2 regions of the Caballeronia sp. LZ003 genome follow, and region 2 is predicted to be linked to the other one. Evidence: predicted binding sites of a transcription regulator. Region 2 holds the regulator's gene; the other holds the start of a gene.
What was found. Region 2 encodes LexA, which represses DNA repair genes until DNA is damaged. Its sites were predicted from a motif close to ACTGTATNNNNATACAGT; they were not measured.

Region 1 (6,331 bases), on a different contig from region 2:
GCGGTGTTTGCAATCGTCGACTACTGTTTTCGATGTGACGTACTTCGAATAATAACGAGAGGTGATCCATGGGCGAAGGCTTCGCATCAGACTCGGGGCAATCGACGTCGACGTGGCAGGAACGCCGGGCTAGCGGACGTGCCGCGCGTCAGCGAACACCACGAGGCACGCAAGAGGCTGTCGGCGACATCGATCGCGATCCCATCGAGTTGCTGCGAATAAGCAGCATGGGTCGCGTCCCTGCGCTGATTCCGCTGCGATACGGCCGCATGTTGGCATCGCCCTTTGCTTTTTTTCGTGGCAGCGCGATTGTTCAGGCGCACGATCTGGCTAGTACACCTTCGAGTGGATTGACCGTTCAAATCTGCGGTGACTGCCACCTGTCAAACTTCGGCGGGTTCGCGACTCCCGAGCGTGCGCTCGTATTCGATCTGAACGATTTCGACGAAACCGCACAAGGTCCATGGGAATGGGACGTCAAGCGACTCGTCGCGAGCGTGGCGGTCGCGGGCAGGCATCTGGGCCACGGCCGTGCGGGCTCTGAAGCACTCTGCTTCGAAGCGGCCCAGAGCTATCAGCAGCACATGCGCGAGTATGCCGAGATGGGCGTGCTGGATCTTTGGTACGAACGAATTACGTTCGACAGGATGTACGACGATGTGCAAAACGAAGACGTGAAACGTCGGATCAAGCGCGGTAGCGAACGCGCGAGCCGGCGCACGCATGAAAAGCTGCTGCCGAAGCTCGCCGATCGATCGGGCGATGCCTGGCGAATTCGCGACGCGCCGCCCGCGATCTTTCATATTCGTGGCGCAAGCACGCTCGTCGACGAGGACGACGAGTGGATGAAGCTCGAAGGCGATTCGCACACGATCCTGACTCCGCTCATACGCGATTACGTTTCGACGCTGACATCCGAGCGCGCCGCGCTTTTGTCGCAATTCGCGCTTCAGGACATCGCTTTCAAAGTGGTTGGAGTGGGAAGTGTCGGAACGCGATGCTTCGTGTTGTTGCTTACCGATCATCTTGGTAAGGCGCTCTTCCTGCAGTTGAAAGAGGCATCGACGTCCGTGGTGGCGCGCTACGTCGGCGCGACAAAACATACGCACGACGGGCATCGCATCGTTCACGGGCAACGCCTGATGCAGGCGGCGAGCGATCCTTTTCTAGGCTGGGCGTCGGGCCCGGTTGGACGCCCGCTTTATGTTCGCCAACTGCGCGACATGAAAATATCCGCCGACCTCGAAACATTCAGCGGCGAGGCCTTTCGCGGATACGCGTCGCTATGCGGCTGGGCGCTCGCGCGCGCGCATGCCAAGGCAAGCGGCTGCGCGCTTGAGATATCCGGCTATCTGGGTTCGGGTGATCGCATGGCGGAAGTGCTCGTCCGATACGCGAGCTCCTATGCAGATCAAGTCGAAAAAGATTACGACGCGTTCCGCTTGGCCTGCCGCAGCGGCAAACTTATAGCCCGCACGGATGCGGACATGGCGGCGGACTTTGCCGCCTGATGACTAGCGATGTGCGGCGTGCATCGCTCGCATGTCAGTGTGCGGCGATGGCCAGTTGCGGTCGGCCTTGTCGTGCAGCGCATTCGTAAGCGTCGACGGCGAATGCGAATACTGCCGGCAAAGCGTCGGAAGAGGCGACATCGACCACGTCGTCGGTTTCGGGGAAATGGAAGTCGTCGGGGCGGGCAAAAAGTTCGCGCAACGCAGCCTCGTGCCGGCCAGCGAAGCCCAGGTCCGCCACGGCTTCCGCTTCGATGGCGTGCAGCAAACGCCAGGTCAGCGGCACGCCCAGATCGATGTATCGGCCCGCAATCTGCCGCGTAATGCGTTCCAGATCTTGTACCGCACGTGCAAACTGCTTCCTGCTGAGATGCTCGCCGTTCGACTCCATGATTCGCCCCTTCCGACTGGTCTTTATACTGTATAAATATACAGTACTTGCCGTCATGAAAGTAGGGTCTCGCCAGTCGCCTTGCGTGTATGTGCGGTTTCGCTTATCGGCGGTTCAGTCCTGCGTGGGAGTGCGCGGCGAGTAACGTAAGGCGGCCGCGCGACGCAGACGGATGCTACGTCTTCGCAGGACGCGCCAGAAATTTATGCGCATAAAGAAGTGCCATGCCACCGTTGCTGTGCGCTGGAGGAAGAGGCGGAGCACCTGCTCGCGGAAAACCGCAGACTCGCGAGTCGGGCCATTACCCATGTATAACCACGAGCAAAGCCTTTGCTTCTCCTCGCCCGACATTCCTAAAGACATGACCGTCGTAGGCAGCGTAACGTGCGGTTTCCCCCGCCTTCAGTCGCTTCGCAGCACCTGATGCTTCGATTTCGATCGCGCCATTTAACACGGTCAAATGCTCCCGCGTGCCTGGCTCATGCGCGTCCGAGATGAGCGCCGCACCCGCGTGCAACGTGAGCTCGTACCATTCGAATTTTCCAGCCAGCTCAATCGGTCCCCACACGCGAAGCTGATAGCCGCCGTTATCACCATTCAACGTAGGAATCTCATGCGGACCTGCAACGCGTATGACGTCACCGGCCTTCTGCTGCGCAAATAGCTGATCGAGGCTGATACCTAGTGCGTTCGTTAGCCGCCACGCCACGGCAATCGTCGGATTGGCCTTGTCCCGCTCGATCTCCGATAGCATCGATTTCGAAACGCCAGCGGCGCGGGATAAGTCATCGAGCGTCAATTTCCTTTCATTGCGTAGACGCTGAATCTGCTCGCCAACGCGTGGTGGCGCAGTTCCGCTGCCTGAGGAATCACCAGCCTTGCCGCTTGTGACAGAACTTGTCATGAACGCTGCATTCCCTTAGAGTGTTCGATATACTGGAAATCGGTTCGAAATACCGAACCTGTCCAATGCAATGAATGAACTATAACAGGGCTAAAGGTGTGGCCGAGCCTGGCTGGTCCGCATCGACTCCTAAACAGCCGGATACTGGAAAGATGCCGATGAAAGACCGATACCTCTCCCATTTGCGAACTACGCTTAACGAGATTCGCGCCGCCGGGTTTTACAAAAGCGAGCGGGTCATCGCTAGCCCGCAGTTCTCGGAGATCCGCCTTGCCAACGGGAGCACCGTCCTCAATTTTTGCGCGAACAATTATCTCGGTCTTGCGAACGACGCTCGCTTGGTCGAAGCCGCAAAAGCCGGACTTGAAGCAGATGGCTTTGGCATGGCATCCGTTCGCTTTATTTGCGGAACACAAACAGTCCACAAAGCGCTCGAACAACAAGTCGCGAAGTTTCTCCACTCCGACGACGCCATTCTTTACTCAAGCTGTTTTGACGCAAACGGCGGGCTCTTCGAGACGTTGCTGACCGAGGATGATGCAATCATCAGCGATGAGTTGAACCACGCGAGCATCATCGATGGCGTGCGTCTTTCCAAGGCAAAACGCTTGCGCTACAAGAACAACGATCTTGTAGACCTCGAAGCGCGCTTGAAGGAAGCCGATGCAGCCGGCGCCCGCTTCAAATTGATCGCAACTGACGGCGTGTTCTCGATGGACGGCATCATCGCCGATCTCGCTGGCATCTGCGATCTGGCTGAACGCTACGGCGCGCTGGTCATGGTCGACGACTCGCATGCCGTTGGATTCATCGGGGAGAACGGACGCGGGACGCCCGAGTATTGCGGCGTGCTCGATCGAATCGACATCATCACGGGTACGCTCGGCAAGGCGCTCGGTGGTGCGTCAGGCGGATATGTGGCTGCGCATCAGGAGATTATCGACTTGTTGCGGCAGCGCAGCCGGCCGTACCTGTTCTCGAACACGCTTGCGCCGAGCATTGCGGCAGCGTCGCTGAAAGTGCTTGAGTTGCTGGATAGCAATGAAGGCGCCGCGCTCCGGCGACGCGTTCGCGAAAACGGCGCGCGGTTTCGGCAAGCGATGACCGCTTTAGGTTTCGATCTAGTGCCCGGCGAGCATCCGATCATTCCCGTCATGCTTGGCGATGCACAACTCGCTTCGAAGATGGCCGACGCGCTTCTCGACGAAGGCGTTTATGTGATCGGATTTTCATACCCTGTCGTGCCAAAGGGCCGCGCGCGCATCCGCACGCAGATGAGCGCCGCCCACACCGCCGAACACATCGACCGCGCAGTCGATGCATTCGCGCGCGTGGGCCGCTCGCTTGGTGTGATCGGTTAGGACTCACGCCTCGCAGGGTCCTTTATGCGCATAAAGTCAGGACACGTCACGCGACCTTTAGATGCACGGCGCGGTTACAGGCAGCGCCGCGACACAACCGCCCGGAACACCAACAATGAAAGCACTCGCCAAACTCGAACGCACCCCCGGTCTTACCTTGACTCACGTCAAGCGGCCGGAAGTCGGACATAACGATGTCCTCATCCGCATCCGTAAGACTGCAATCTGCGGTACGGATATCCACATCTGGAAGTGGGATGACTGGGCGCAGAAGACGATACCGGTGCCGATGCACGTCGGACATGAATATGTCGGTGAGATCGTCGAGATGGGACAGGAAGTCCGCGGCTTTGCCATCGGCGATCGCGTTTCCGGCGAAGGTCACATCACATGCGGATTCTGCCGCAATTGCCGCGCAGGTCGACGTCACTTGTGTCGCAACACCGTTGGCGTCGGCGTGAATCGCGAAGGCGCGTTTGCCGAATACCTCGTGATCCCTGCCTTCAACGCGTTCAAGATTCCGCCTGATATCTCCGACGACCTTGCCGCGATCTTCGACCCCTTCGGCAATGCGACGCACACTGCCCTTTCGTTCAACCTTGTCGGCGAAGACGTGCTGATTACCGGCGCCGGACCCATTGGTGTAATGGCCGCCGCCATTGCGCGGCACGTCGGAGCACGCAATGTCGTCATTACGGACGTCAACGAATATCGTCTCGAACTTGCCCGCAAGATGGGTGCAACGCGAGCGGTCAACGTTTCCAAAAAAAATCTGCGCAATGTCATGCAAGAACTCGGCATGACCGAGGGGTTTGACGTCGGCCTGGAAATGTCCGGCGTACCGAGCGCTTTCACCGCCATGCTGGAAGCGATGAACCACGGCGGCAAAGTCGCTCTGCTCGGCATTCCACCCGCGCAAACTGCGATCGACTGGAATCAGGTTATCTTCAAAGGTCTGGAGATCAAAGGCATCTACGGGCGCGAAATGTTCGAGACTTGGTACAAGATGGTCGCAATGCTGCAAAGTGGTCTGGATCTTTCGCCGATCCTCACGCACACATTCCCCGTCGACGACTACCAGCGCGCGTTCGACACCATGCTTTCGGGCAACAGCGGCAAGGTCGTGCTCGACTGGACCGCGGCGTAAGTGTCAGCGCTTCACTGCTTTACTTTTGCGAACTCGGCCTGAATGGCGACGTGAACATCGTCGCCGACTGCCGGATACCACGTCGTCAGTCCGAACTGCGCGCGGCTGAAATGACCGTCGGCCGAGAAGCCTAACGTTTCCAGCTTGGTCAGTGGATCGACCGAATGCCCGTTGAACGTGACATCCAGAGTGACGGGTCGTGTCGTTCCGCGAATCGTGAGATTGCCTGCCAGTGTGCCCTTGTCGTTGCCCGTACGCGTGAAGCCGGTGCTGACGAATTCGATGTTCGGATAACGCGCGACATCGAACATGTCGGGGCCCTTCACCATCCGGTCGAGCAACGGCACATTCGTATTGACGCTCGCGGCGTCGATAGTCACATGCACCGTGCTCCCCGTCATGCCATCCGCGCTCCAGTCGAGCTGTCCGGCCGTCTTGTCGAAACGCATGACAAAGCGCGAATAATGAAGATGATCGACGTCGAAGCTCACATTCCAGTGATGCGCATCTAACTGATACATCCCGGGCGGCACACTCGATTCATTCGCGGACACACTGTGCGTGACGACGGCAAGCGGCGTGCATCCACTCGTTGCGATCAACGCGAATAGCGCGACGCATTGCAAGCTTTTCCAAACTTTCATCGATCTGTATCTCCTCGACGCGAAAAACGAGTTTCCTCCGAAACAGAAAAGTGCGCATTCGTCACGTGCGTGTCAGTTCATCACACGAAAATGGCACGATCAGGTAGAGTTCGCGACGACCTTCATCTCGAAAATAAGACGCCTAAATCATGCGCTCATGGCCACTCTGTTTCCGATTCGCTCGCGCCGCGTGTGCGGCGGTGCTCGCTGCGATCACGGTTTCTTGGACGCCGTCGGCGCACGCCGCGCTGTGCTCTGACGGCGTTTGGATCGATGCGATGATCGGCTCGCATCACGTTCATCCCGATAAGCACTTCGAGCAGTTCAATCCCGGCATTGGCGTGGAATGCTGGGTCTCGCCGCAATGGGCATT
Region 2 (6,331 bases):
CGTGAGCGCGAGCGTCTGATAGAACATGAAGAAGTCGTAGCTCGGCGCAATGGCTGTGACGATCATCGCCGTGCTCGCGAATGCGAGTCCCGTAAGCACGATGATGGGCAGCGCGAGCAGCATCGACGGAAAACTCGCATAGCCAAGCGCGCCCGCCACCAGCATGATCGCCACGCCCGACAAGACCGATTTGCTCGCGGACCAGATCACTTCGCCGAGCACGATGTCGCCGAGCGTGAGCGGCGTATGCATGATCGCTTCCCACGTACGCTGCACGTGCATGCGCGAGAAGCCGGAATACATGGCCTCGAAACTCGCGGACATCATCACGCTCGACGCCACCGTGCCCGCCGCCAGAAACGCGATGTACGACACGCCGTCGACATGGCCGACCATCAAGCCGAGACCGAGGCCTAGCCCGAAGAGATAGATCATCGGATCGGCGAGATTGCCGATCATCGATGCAATGGCGAGCTTCTTCCATACCAGATAATTGCGCCGCCATACCGACATCCAGTTGCTCGCGTTGGCGGGAAGCGCGTTGCTCATGGGCGAGAGCGTATCGGCGTGTTTGGCTCGCACGCGTGTTTTCTCGATGCTTGCGCCTGATCGATCGAAAGTGTCCATCGCTTGATTAGTCCACCATCTCGCGCCCGGTCAGGCGCAGAAAAACATCCTCGAGATTCGCCGGACGATGCAGATAGCGCACGTCCGTCCGGCCCTTCACGCGCGCATGCACGGGCTGCGGGTCGTCGACATAGCAGAAAAGCGTTTCGCCGCTGATCTCCGTGCGCGCGACGAACGGTTCCAGTTCGGCGGCCAGCGCCTGCGGATCGGGTCCGTAGATTTCGATGACGTCCGAACCGATCACCGATTCGATCAACTCGCGCGGCCTTCCTTCCGCGAGCTTGCGGCCTTCCTCGATCACGCAAAGCCGGTCGCACAGGCGTTCGGCCTCTTCCATGAAGTGCGTCGTGAGCAGAATGGTTTTACCGCGCGAAAGCAACGAGCGCAGGCGTTCCCAGATCAGATGGCGCGCTTGCGGATCGAGGCCGGTGGTGGGTTCGTCCATCACGAGCACGTCGGGATCGTTGACGAGGGCGCGCGCCAGCGTCAACCGCCGCCGCATGCCGCCCGACAGTTCGCCGACGCGCGCTTGGGCCTTGCTTTCGAGGCGCGCGAATTCGAGCAACGAAGGCACGATGGCTTCCATGCGCGCGCCTGCCAAGCCGAAATAGCGGCCGAAGACGAGCAGGTTTTCGCGCACGGTGAAGTCGGGATCGAGGTTGTCGAATTGCGGCACGACGCCCACGCGTTGCCGCGCGAAGCGTGCGCGCGCTGGCACGGGTTCGCCGACGAGACGGATCGTGCCGCTGTCGGGCGATGTAATGCCGAGCAGCATCTTGAGCGTCGTCGTCTTGCCCGCGCCGTTCGGGCCAAGCAGGCCGAAACACTCGCCAGGCTGAACGTCGAACGACAAGCCATCGACGACACTTCGCTCGCCGTAATGTTTTCTGACTTCGCTGAATTCGATCGCTGGCGCCGCGTTCGGGTTCGCGCCAGCTCGGTGATTTATGTCGGTCATGCGGCCGTCCTGCGAGGAGAAAACTCAGCCGGCTAGTGTAATCCAATGCACCAGCGCGGCGCTTTGCATGCAAGCGCATGCATCGTTCCTGTGATCGAAGCGTGCATCGCGTCTTCCTGTTGTTTTGGCAAATGGCGCCGCGCGCTTGTCTGGCAAGGCGCTCAGGCCTCTGGCACGGTGTGCGCTAGCGCTTGTTGCCATGTAAGCGTTTTCCATCGTTGCCACGCATGAGGCGACCTACCATGATGAAGATGCGCCGCACTCGATTTGCCGACACCATCGGCTACGCGGCAGGGAGATCATGATGTCAGGCTATCGAAAAATCCTGTTGTGCTACGACGGCTCCAGAGAGGGCCGCAAGGCGTTGCGTCAGGGCGCGAATCTCGCGCTTGCCTTGAACGCGGAGACGCACGTGCTGGCGGTGGTGGATATGCGTTCGAGCATTGCGCAAAGCGCCGGTCTTCTGACCGACATGGCATGCGGACGGTTCGAGGATGCCGCACGCGATATCCTGCAAGAGGGCGTGGAGTGGCTGCGCGAACGCGGCTTGCAGGCGCAGGGGCATTTCGCATTCGGGCATCCGATCGATGAAATCGCCACGCTGGCGGAAAGTCTCAAGGTCGATCTGGTCGTGGTCGGCCATCGATGCCGCAGCGGTCTCGCGCGCTGGTGGATGGGCGCGGGCAACACACCGCTGCTCGATCGCGTGTCATGCAGCATATTGGTTGCGGTTTGTCAGGCAGGTGAGTCGGCCGAAGCGGAAGATGAGGCGGCTTATGCGGCGAAGCCGGACCGGGCCGAAGTAAGTGTTTGAGGATAGGTGTGCGCGATGAGGCTGGCCTGCGTCGGGCCAGTGCTCTTTTGCGCTATCAGCGCCAGCTGCCGTCTCCTTGCGTGACGGCCGCGCACGCTTAACGCCGCAAAAAATGCCATGAAGCGCTTACCGGCACTTTAATGGTTGTCCAACAACGAACTCACCCGTTCAAATCAACCGCGACCAGCTTCCACGTTATCAACCCGTACCGATGAAAGATCGCTGAGTACCGCGCATCGCCGGCACCGTGCTGGTAGGTCACCACGAACGTATCGAAGCTGCGATATCCGGCCGTGGTCTGCGGTGGTTGTCGCGGCGGTTCTTGAGTCGCAACCATGCTCGATGCCGCTTCGGAAGGCGGTGAACTCGCCGCCGCCTGACCGTCTCGAACCGGTGGCACGACAGCGGGTGGATGCTCGCCTGGATCTCCCCGCGGCGGAATGCCATTCAAAATCGCGGCGACGCCTTCGGGCGTAGCGTAGCAATCCACCAGCGGCCCTACGAGCGCCGCGCCGATCATTGCACCGATGATCGCGAGCGGATTGCCGCTCTTCTGGATATCGACGCGCCGCGTCAGCAGTGCTCCGACTTGCTCTTTGAGACTTTCACGCAGTGCGGGGAAGTCGACGTATTCGTTGACGGTCTGTGCATCGCGCGCATCGGCCGCGTGCTTGACGCGGTTCAGTGCGATATAGGGCGACGCATAGACAAGGCCTAACCCTGCAACGATGACGAGAATGACGAGCGTGACGACGAGATAACGCGTAGTGCGGGACATGCGAAGGAACGACCCCCGGCGTGACATGGGTGACATGAAAGAACGATTGACCATGTTCACGCCGGATCTATCCCGAGCTTCATTCCTTGCAGCCGATAGATTGCGGACTGCCTGCATTGCACATAACTCAAATTCACTCGGCAAACGCTCGACCGCCCTCAGGCCAGAATGCCGCTGCTAACGCCGGCGAGTTCCTCGTCGATACACCGGTCGATCATGCGCGACACCTCGCCGATATTGCCGACCATGATTACCCGCGACTCACTGCGATACACCCGCACCGGCGCGCGCTGTTCCGATTCCGCATGCACCGCGCTATTGAGCGACACACGGGCGAAGGCGGGTTGACGCGACGGCAACGCGGGCATCTCGTCGAAGAGATCGGGCGCCGCTTCAGGTCGCGCCACGGCGCATGAGATCAGCGAGCGCAAATGACGCAGACGGCCAAACTGACGAAAGGGCAGCAAACGGGCGAAACGTTCCATGATGACTCTCCAGACGGCGGACGACAGACGACAGACGATAGGACGCACCGCGGCACGCCGCGAGCGGCGGCCGTCATGCTTGTAATTTTTGAAACGTGCCGCGTCGCGCGAGGGCGAGGAGGCGAAGCGGGCGGCGATGTTGACGCGCCGCGCGCTCGAGTCGTGCGTTAGAACTCGCCGGAGCGGATGAGCCCGACCGCGATTCCTTCCAGCGCGAAGTCGCCGCTGCCGGAGCGCACGAAGATGTTTTCGTAGTCGGGATTCTCGGCGACCAATTCCACGCCATCTGGCCGGCGCTTCCAGCGTTTCACCGTGACATCGTCGCCAATACGCGCGACCACGATCTGCCCGTCTTTCGCTTCATTGCGCTTCTGTACGGCAAGCAGGTCGCCGTCGAGAATGCCCGCGTCGCGCATGGACAAGCCGCGCACCTTCAGCAAATAGTCGGGCTTGCCCGAAAAGAACGCAGGGTCGCATGCATAGTGTTGCGAGATATGCTCCTGCGCAAGGATGGGACTGCCCGCCGCAACGCGCCCGACCAGCGGAAGCGACAACTGCATGATGCTCTGATGCGGCAAGGTGAACTGATGCGGAAGATCGTCCGAACGGTCGATGCGCGCGGAGCCTCCCAACAGGCGGATGCCACGCGACGAACCCGCCGCGAGTTCGATCACGCCCTTGCGCGCCAGTGCCCGCAGATGTTCCTCGGCGGAGTTCGCGGAGCTGAAGCCAAGCTCGGCAGCAATTTCGGCACGCGTGGGCGGAAAGCCCGTGCGGTCGATGGCTCGCTGAATGAGCTCGAACACTTGCTGCTGTCGCGCGGTAAGTTTTGAGGGTTTGGTCACTTGCTGGAGCCTCGGCGCACTGTATGGATGGACAGATGACTGTATTTTTATACAGTATTTCGCGCTTTTCAAGCTTTACTTGAAGTTCGTCGCCAGATCCTTTACTGACAAGGCTGCAGCGCGCTCAAACAGTCGCTATTTCTCCCTCGGACTGCGAAAACTCTCGCTTTAGCACTTTTGCATCTAAAAAAGTGAGAAACAATTATTTCTAATCATATAAGCTCGCCTTTAGACTGATTCCGTCAATTCGATAAGACGGAGAACGGGGAATGCATAGCATCAGGGCTGGATTGAAGGGCGGCGCGAAACAACTCTTTGCCGCGCTGGCGATCACGGCGGCGAGTTTCGGAATCTCGGCCACCGCGCACGCGGACACGTCGTTTCTGAACGTCTCGTACGATCCGACGCGCGAGTTGTATCAGGACTTCAACCAGGCCTTTGCGAAGAAGTGGAAGGCGGACACCGGCGAAACGGTCACCTTCAAGCAATCTCATGGCGGTTCCGGCGGCCAGGCGCGCGCGGTTCTAGACGGGCTTCAGGCAGACGTCGTGACGCTTGCGCTTGCTTACGACATCGACGCGCTCGCCTCCAAGGGCATCGTCGGGACGGACTGGCAAAAGCGTCTGCCGGACAATGCATCGCCGTACACGTCGACCATTGTGTTTCTAGTGCGCAAGGGCAACCCGAAGGGCATCAAGGACTGGGACGATCTCACCAAGCCGGGTGTGTCGATCGTCACGCCGAACCCGAAGACCTCGGGCGGCGCGCGCTGGAACTATCTGGCGGCGTGGGCGTATGCGCAACACAAGCCCGGCGGCAACGAAGAGACCGCGAAGGAGTTCGTGACCAAGCTCTACAAGAACGCAGGCGTTCTCGATTCCGGCGCACGCGGCGCGACCACCAGCTTCGTGCAGCGCGGTCAGGGCGACGTGCTGATCGCATGGGAAAACGAGGCGTTCCTGTCGCTCAAGGAATTCGGTCCGGAGAAGTTCCAGATCGTGGTTCCTTCGGTGAGCATTCTGGCCGAGCCGCCGGTGGCGGTGGTGGACAAGGTCGTCGACAAGCACGGCACGCGCAAGCTGGCCGAAGCGTATCTGAAGTATCTGTATAGCGACGAAGGCCAGCAGATCGCGGCGCGCAATTTCTATCGTCCGCGTTCGGACAAGGTGCCCGCCGAGCTGATCAAGCAGTTCCCCAAGCTCAAGCTCTACACCATCGACGACACCTTCGGTGGCTGGACCAAAGCGCAGAAGACGCACTTCGCGGACGGCGGCGTGTTCGATTCTATCTATCAGCCGCAGTAAGCAGGCAAGAGACCGGGCGCCGCGAGGCGCTCGAGTCGCAATGAAAGCGGCCGCAAAGACGGCCGCGCATGACGAGACTAAAAAACAGTGCGCTTATCCCCCGGGCGCCGAAGGCAGGACGATCAAGGATGAAGCAAAGATGACAACGTTCACTTTCCGAAAGCCGAGTGCGTTACCCGGCTTCGGGCTGACGATCGGCATCACGGTGGCTTACCTGAGCCTCGTGGTGCTGATTCCGCTTGCGGCGACCTTCGCCAAGACCGCGACGCTCGACTGGGCGCAGTTCGTTCGCGCCGTCACCGGGCCGCGTGTGCTGGCGTCGTATCGGCTCACTTTCACGGCGGCGCTCGGCGGGGCGGTCATCAACGCGATCTTCGGCTTCCTGGTCGCATGGGTACTCGTGCGTTACACGTTCCCGTTCAAGCGTGTCGTCGATGCCATCGTCGATCTGCCGTTTGCGCTGCCGACCTCCGTCGCCGGCATTTCGCTTGCCGCCGTGTACGCGAGCAACGGCTGGATC

Region 1: the regulator LexA is predicted to act here: its motif matches at 1,930-1,947, upstream of QCE79_RS30510 (DUF2471 family protein).

Annotation. Positions count from the first base shown of each region.
Region 1 covers NZ_JARUXJ010000004.1:1,472,828-1,479,158, forward strand. The annotation lists gene QCE79_RS30505 (DUF2252 domain-containing protein) at 69-1,511, shown strand; gene QCE79_RS30510 (DUF2471 family protein) at 1,546-1,902, opposite strand; gene QCE79_RS30515 (XRE family transcriptional regulator) at 2,204-2,806, opposite strand; gene QCE79_RS30520 (glycine C-acetyltransferase) at 2,965-4,167, shown strand; gene tdh (L-threonine 3-dehydrogenase) at 4,283-5,314, shown strand; gene QCE79_RS30530 (YceI family protein) at 5,326-5,958, opposite strand; gene QCE79_RS30535 (hypothetical protein) at 6,108-6,331, shown strand, end outside.
Region 2 covers NZ_JARUXJ010000001.1:1,392,337-1,398,667, forward strand. The annotation lists gene QCE79_RS06075 (ABC transporter permease) at 1-549, opposite strand, end outside; gene nodI (nodulation factor ABC transporter ATP-binding protein NodI) at 635-1,585, opposite strand; gene QCE79_RS06085 (universal stress protein) at 1,890-2,399, shown strand; gene QCE79_RS06090 (DUF2939 domain-containing protein) at 2,560-3,177, opposite strand; gene QCE79_RS06095 (hypothetical protein) at 3,336-3,662, opposite strand; gene lexA (transcriptional repressor LexA) at 3,830-4,507, opposite strand; gene QCE79_RS06105 (sulfate ABC transporter substrate-binding protein) at 4,777-5,811, shown strand; gene cysT (sulfate ABC transporter permease subunit CysT) at 5,951-6,331, shown strand, end outside.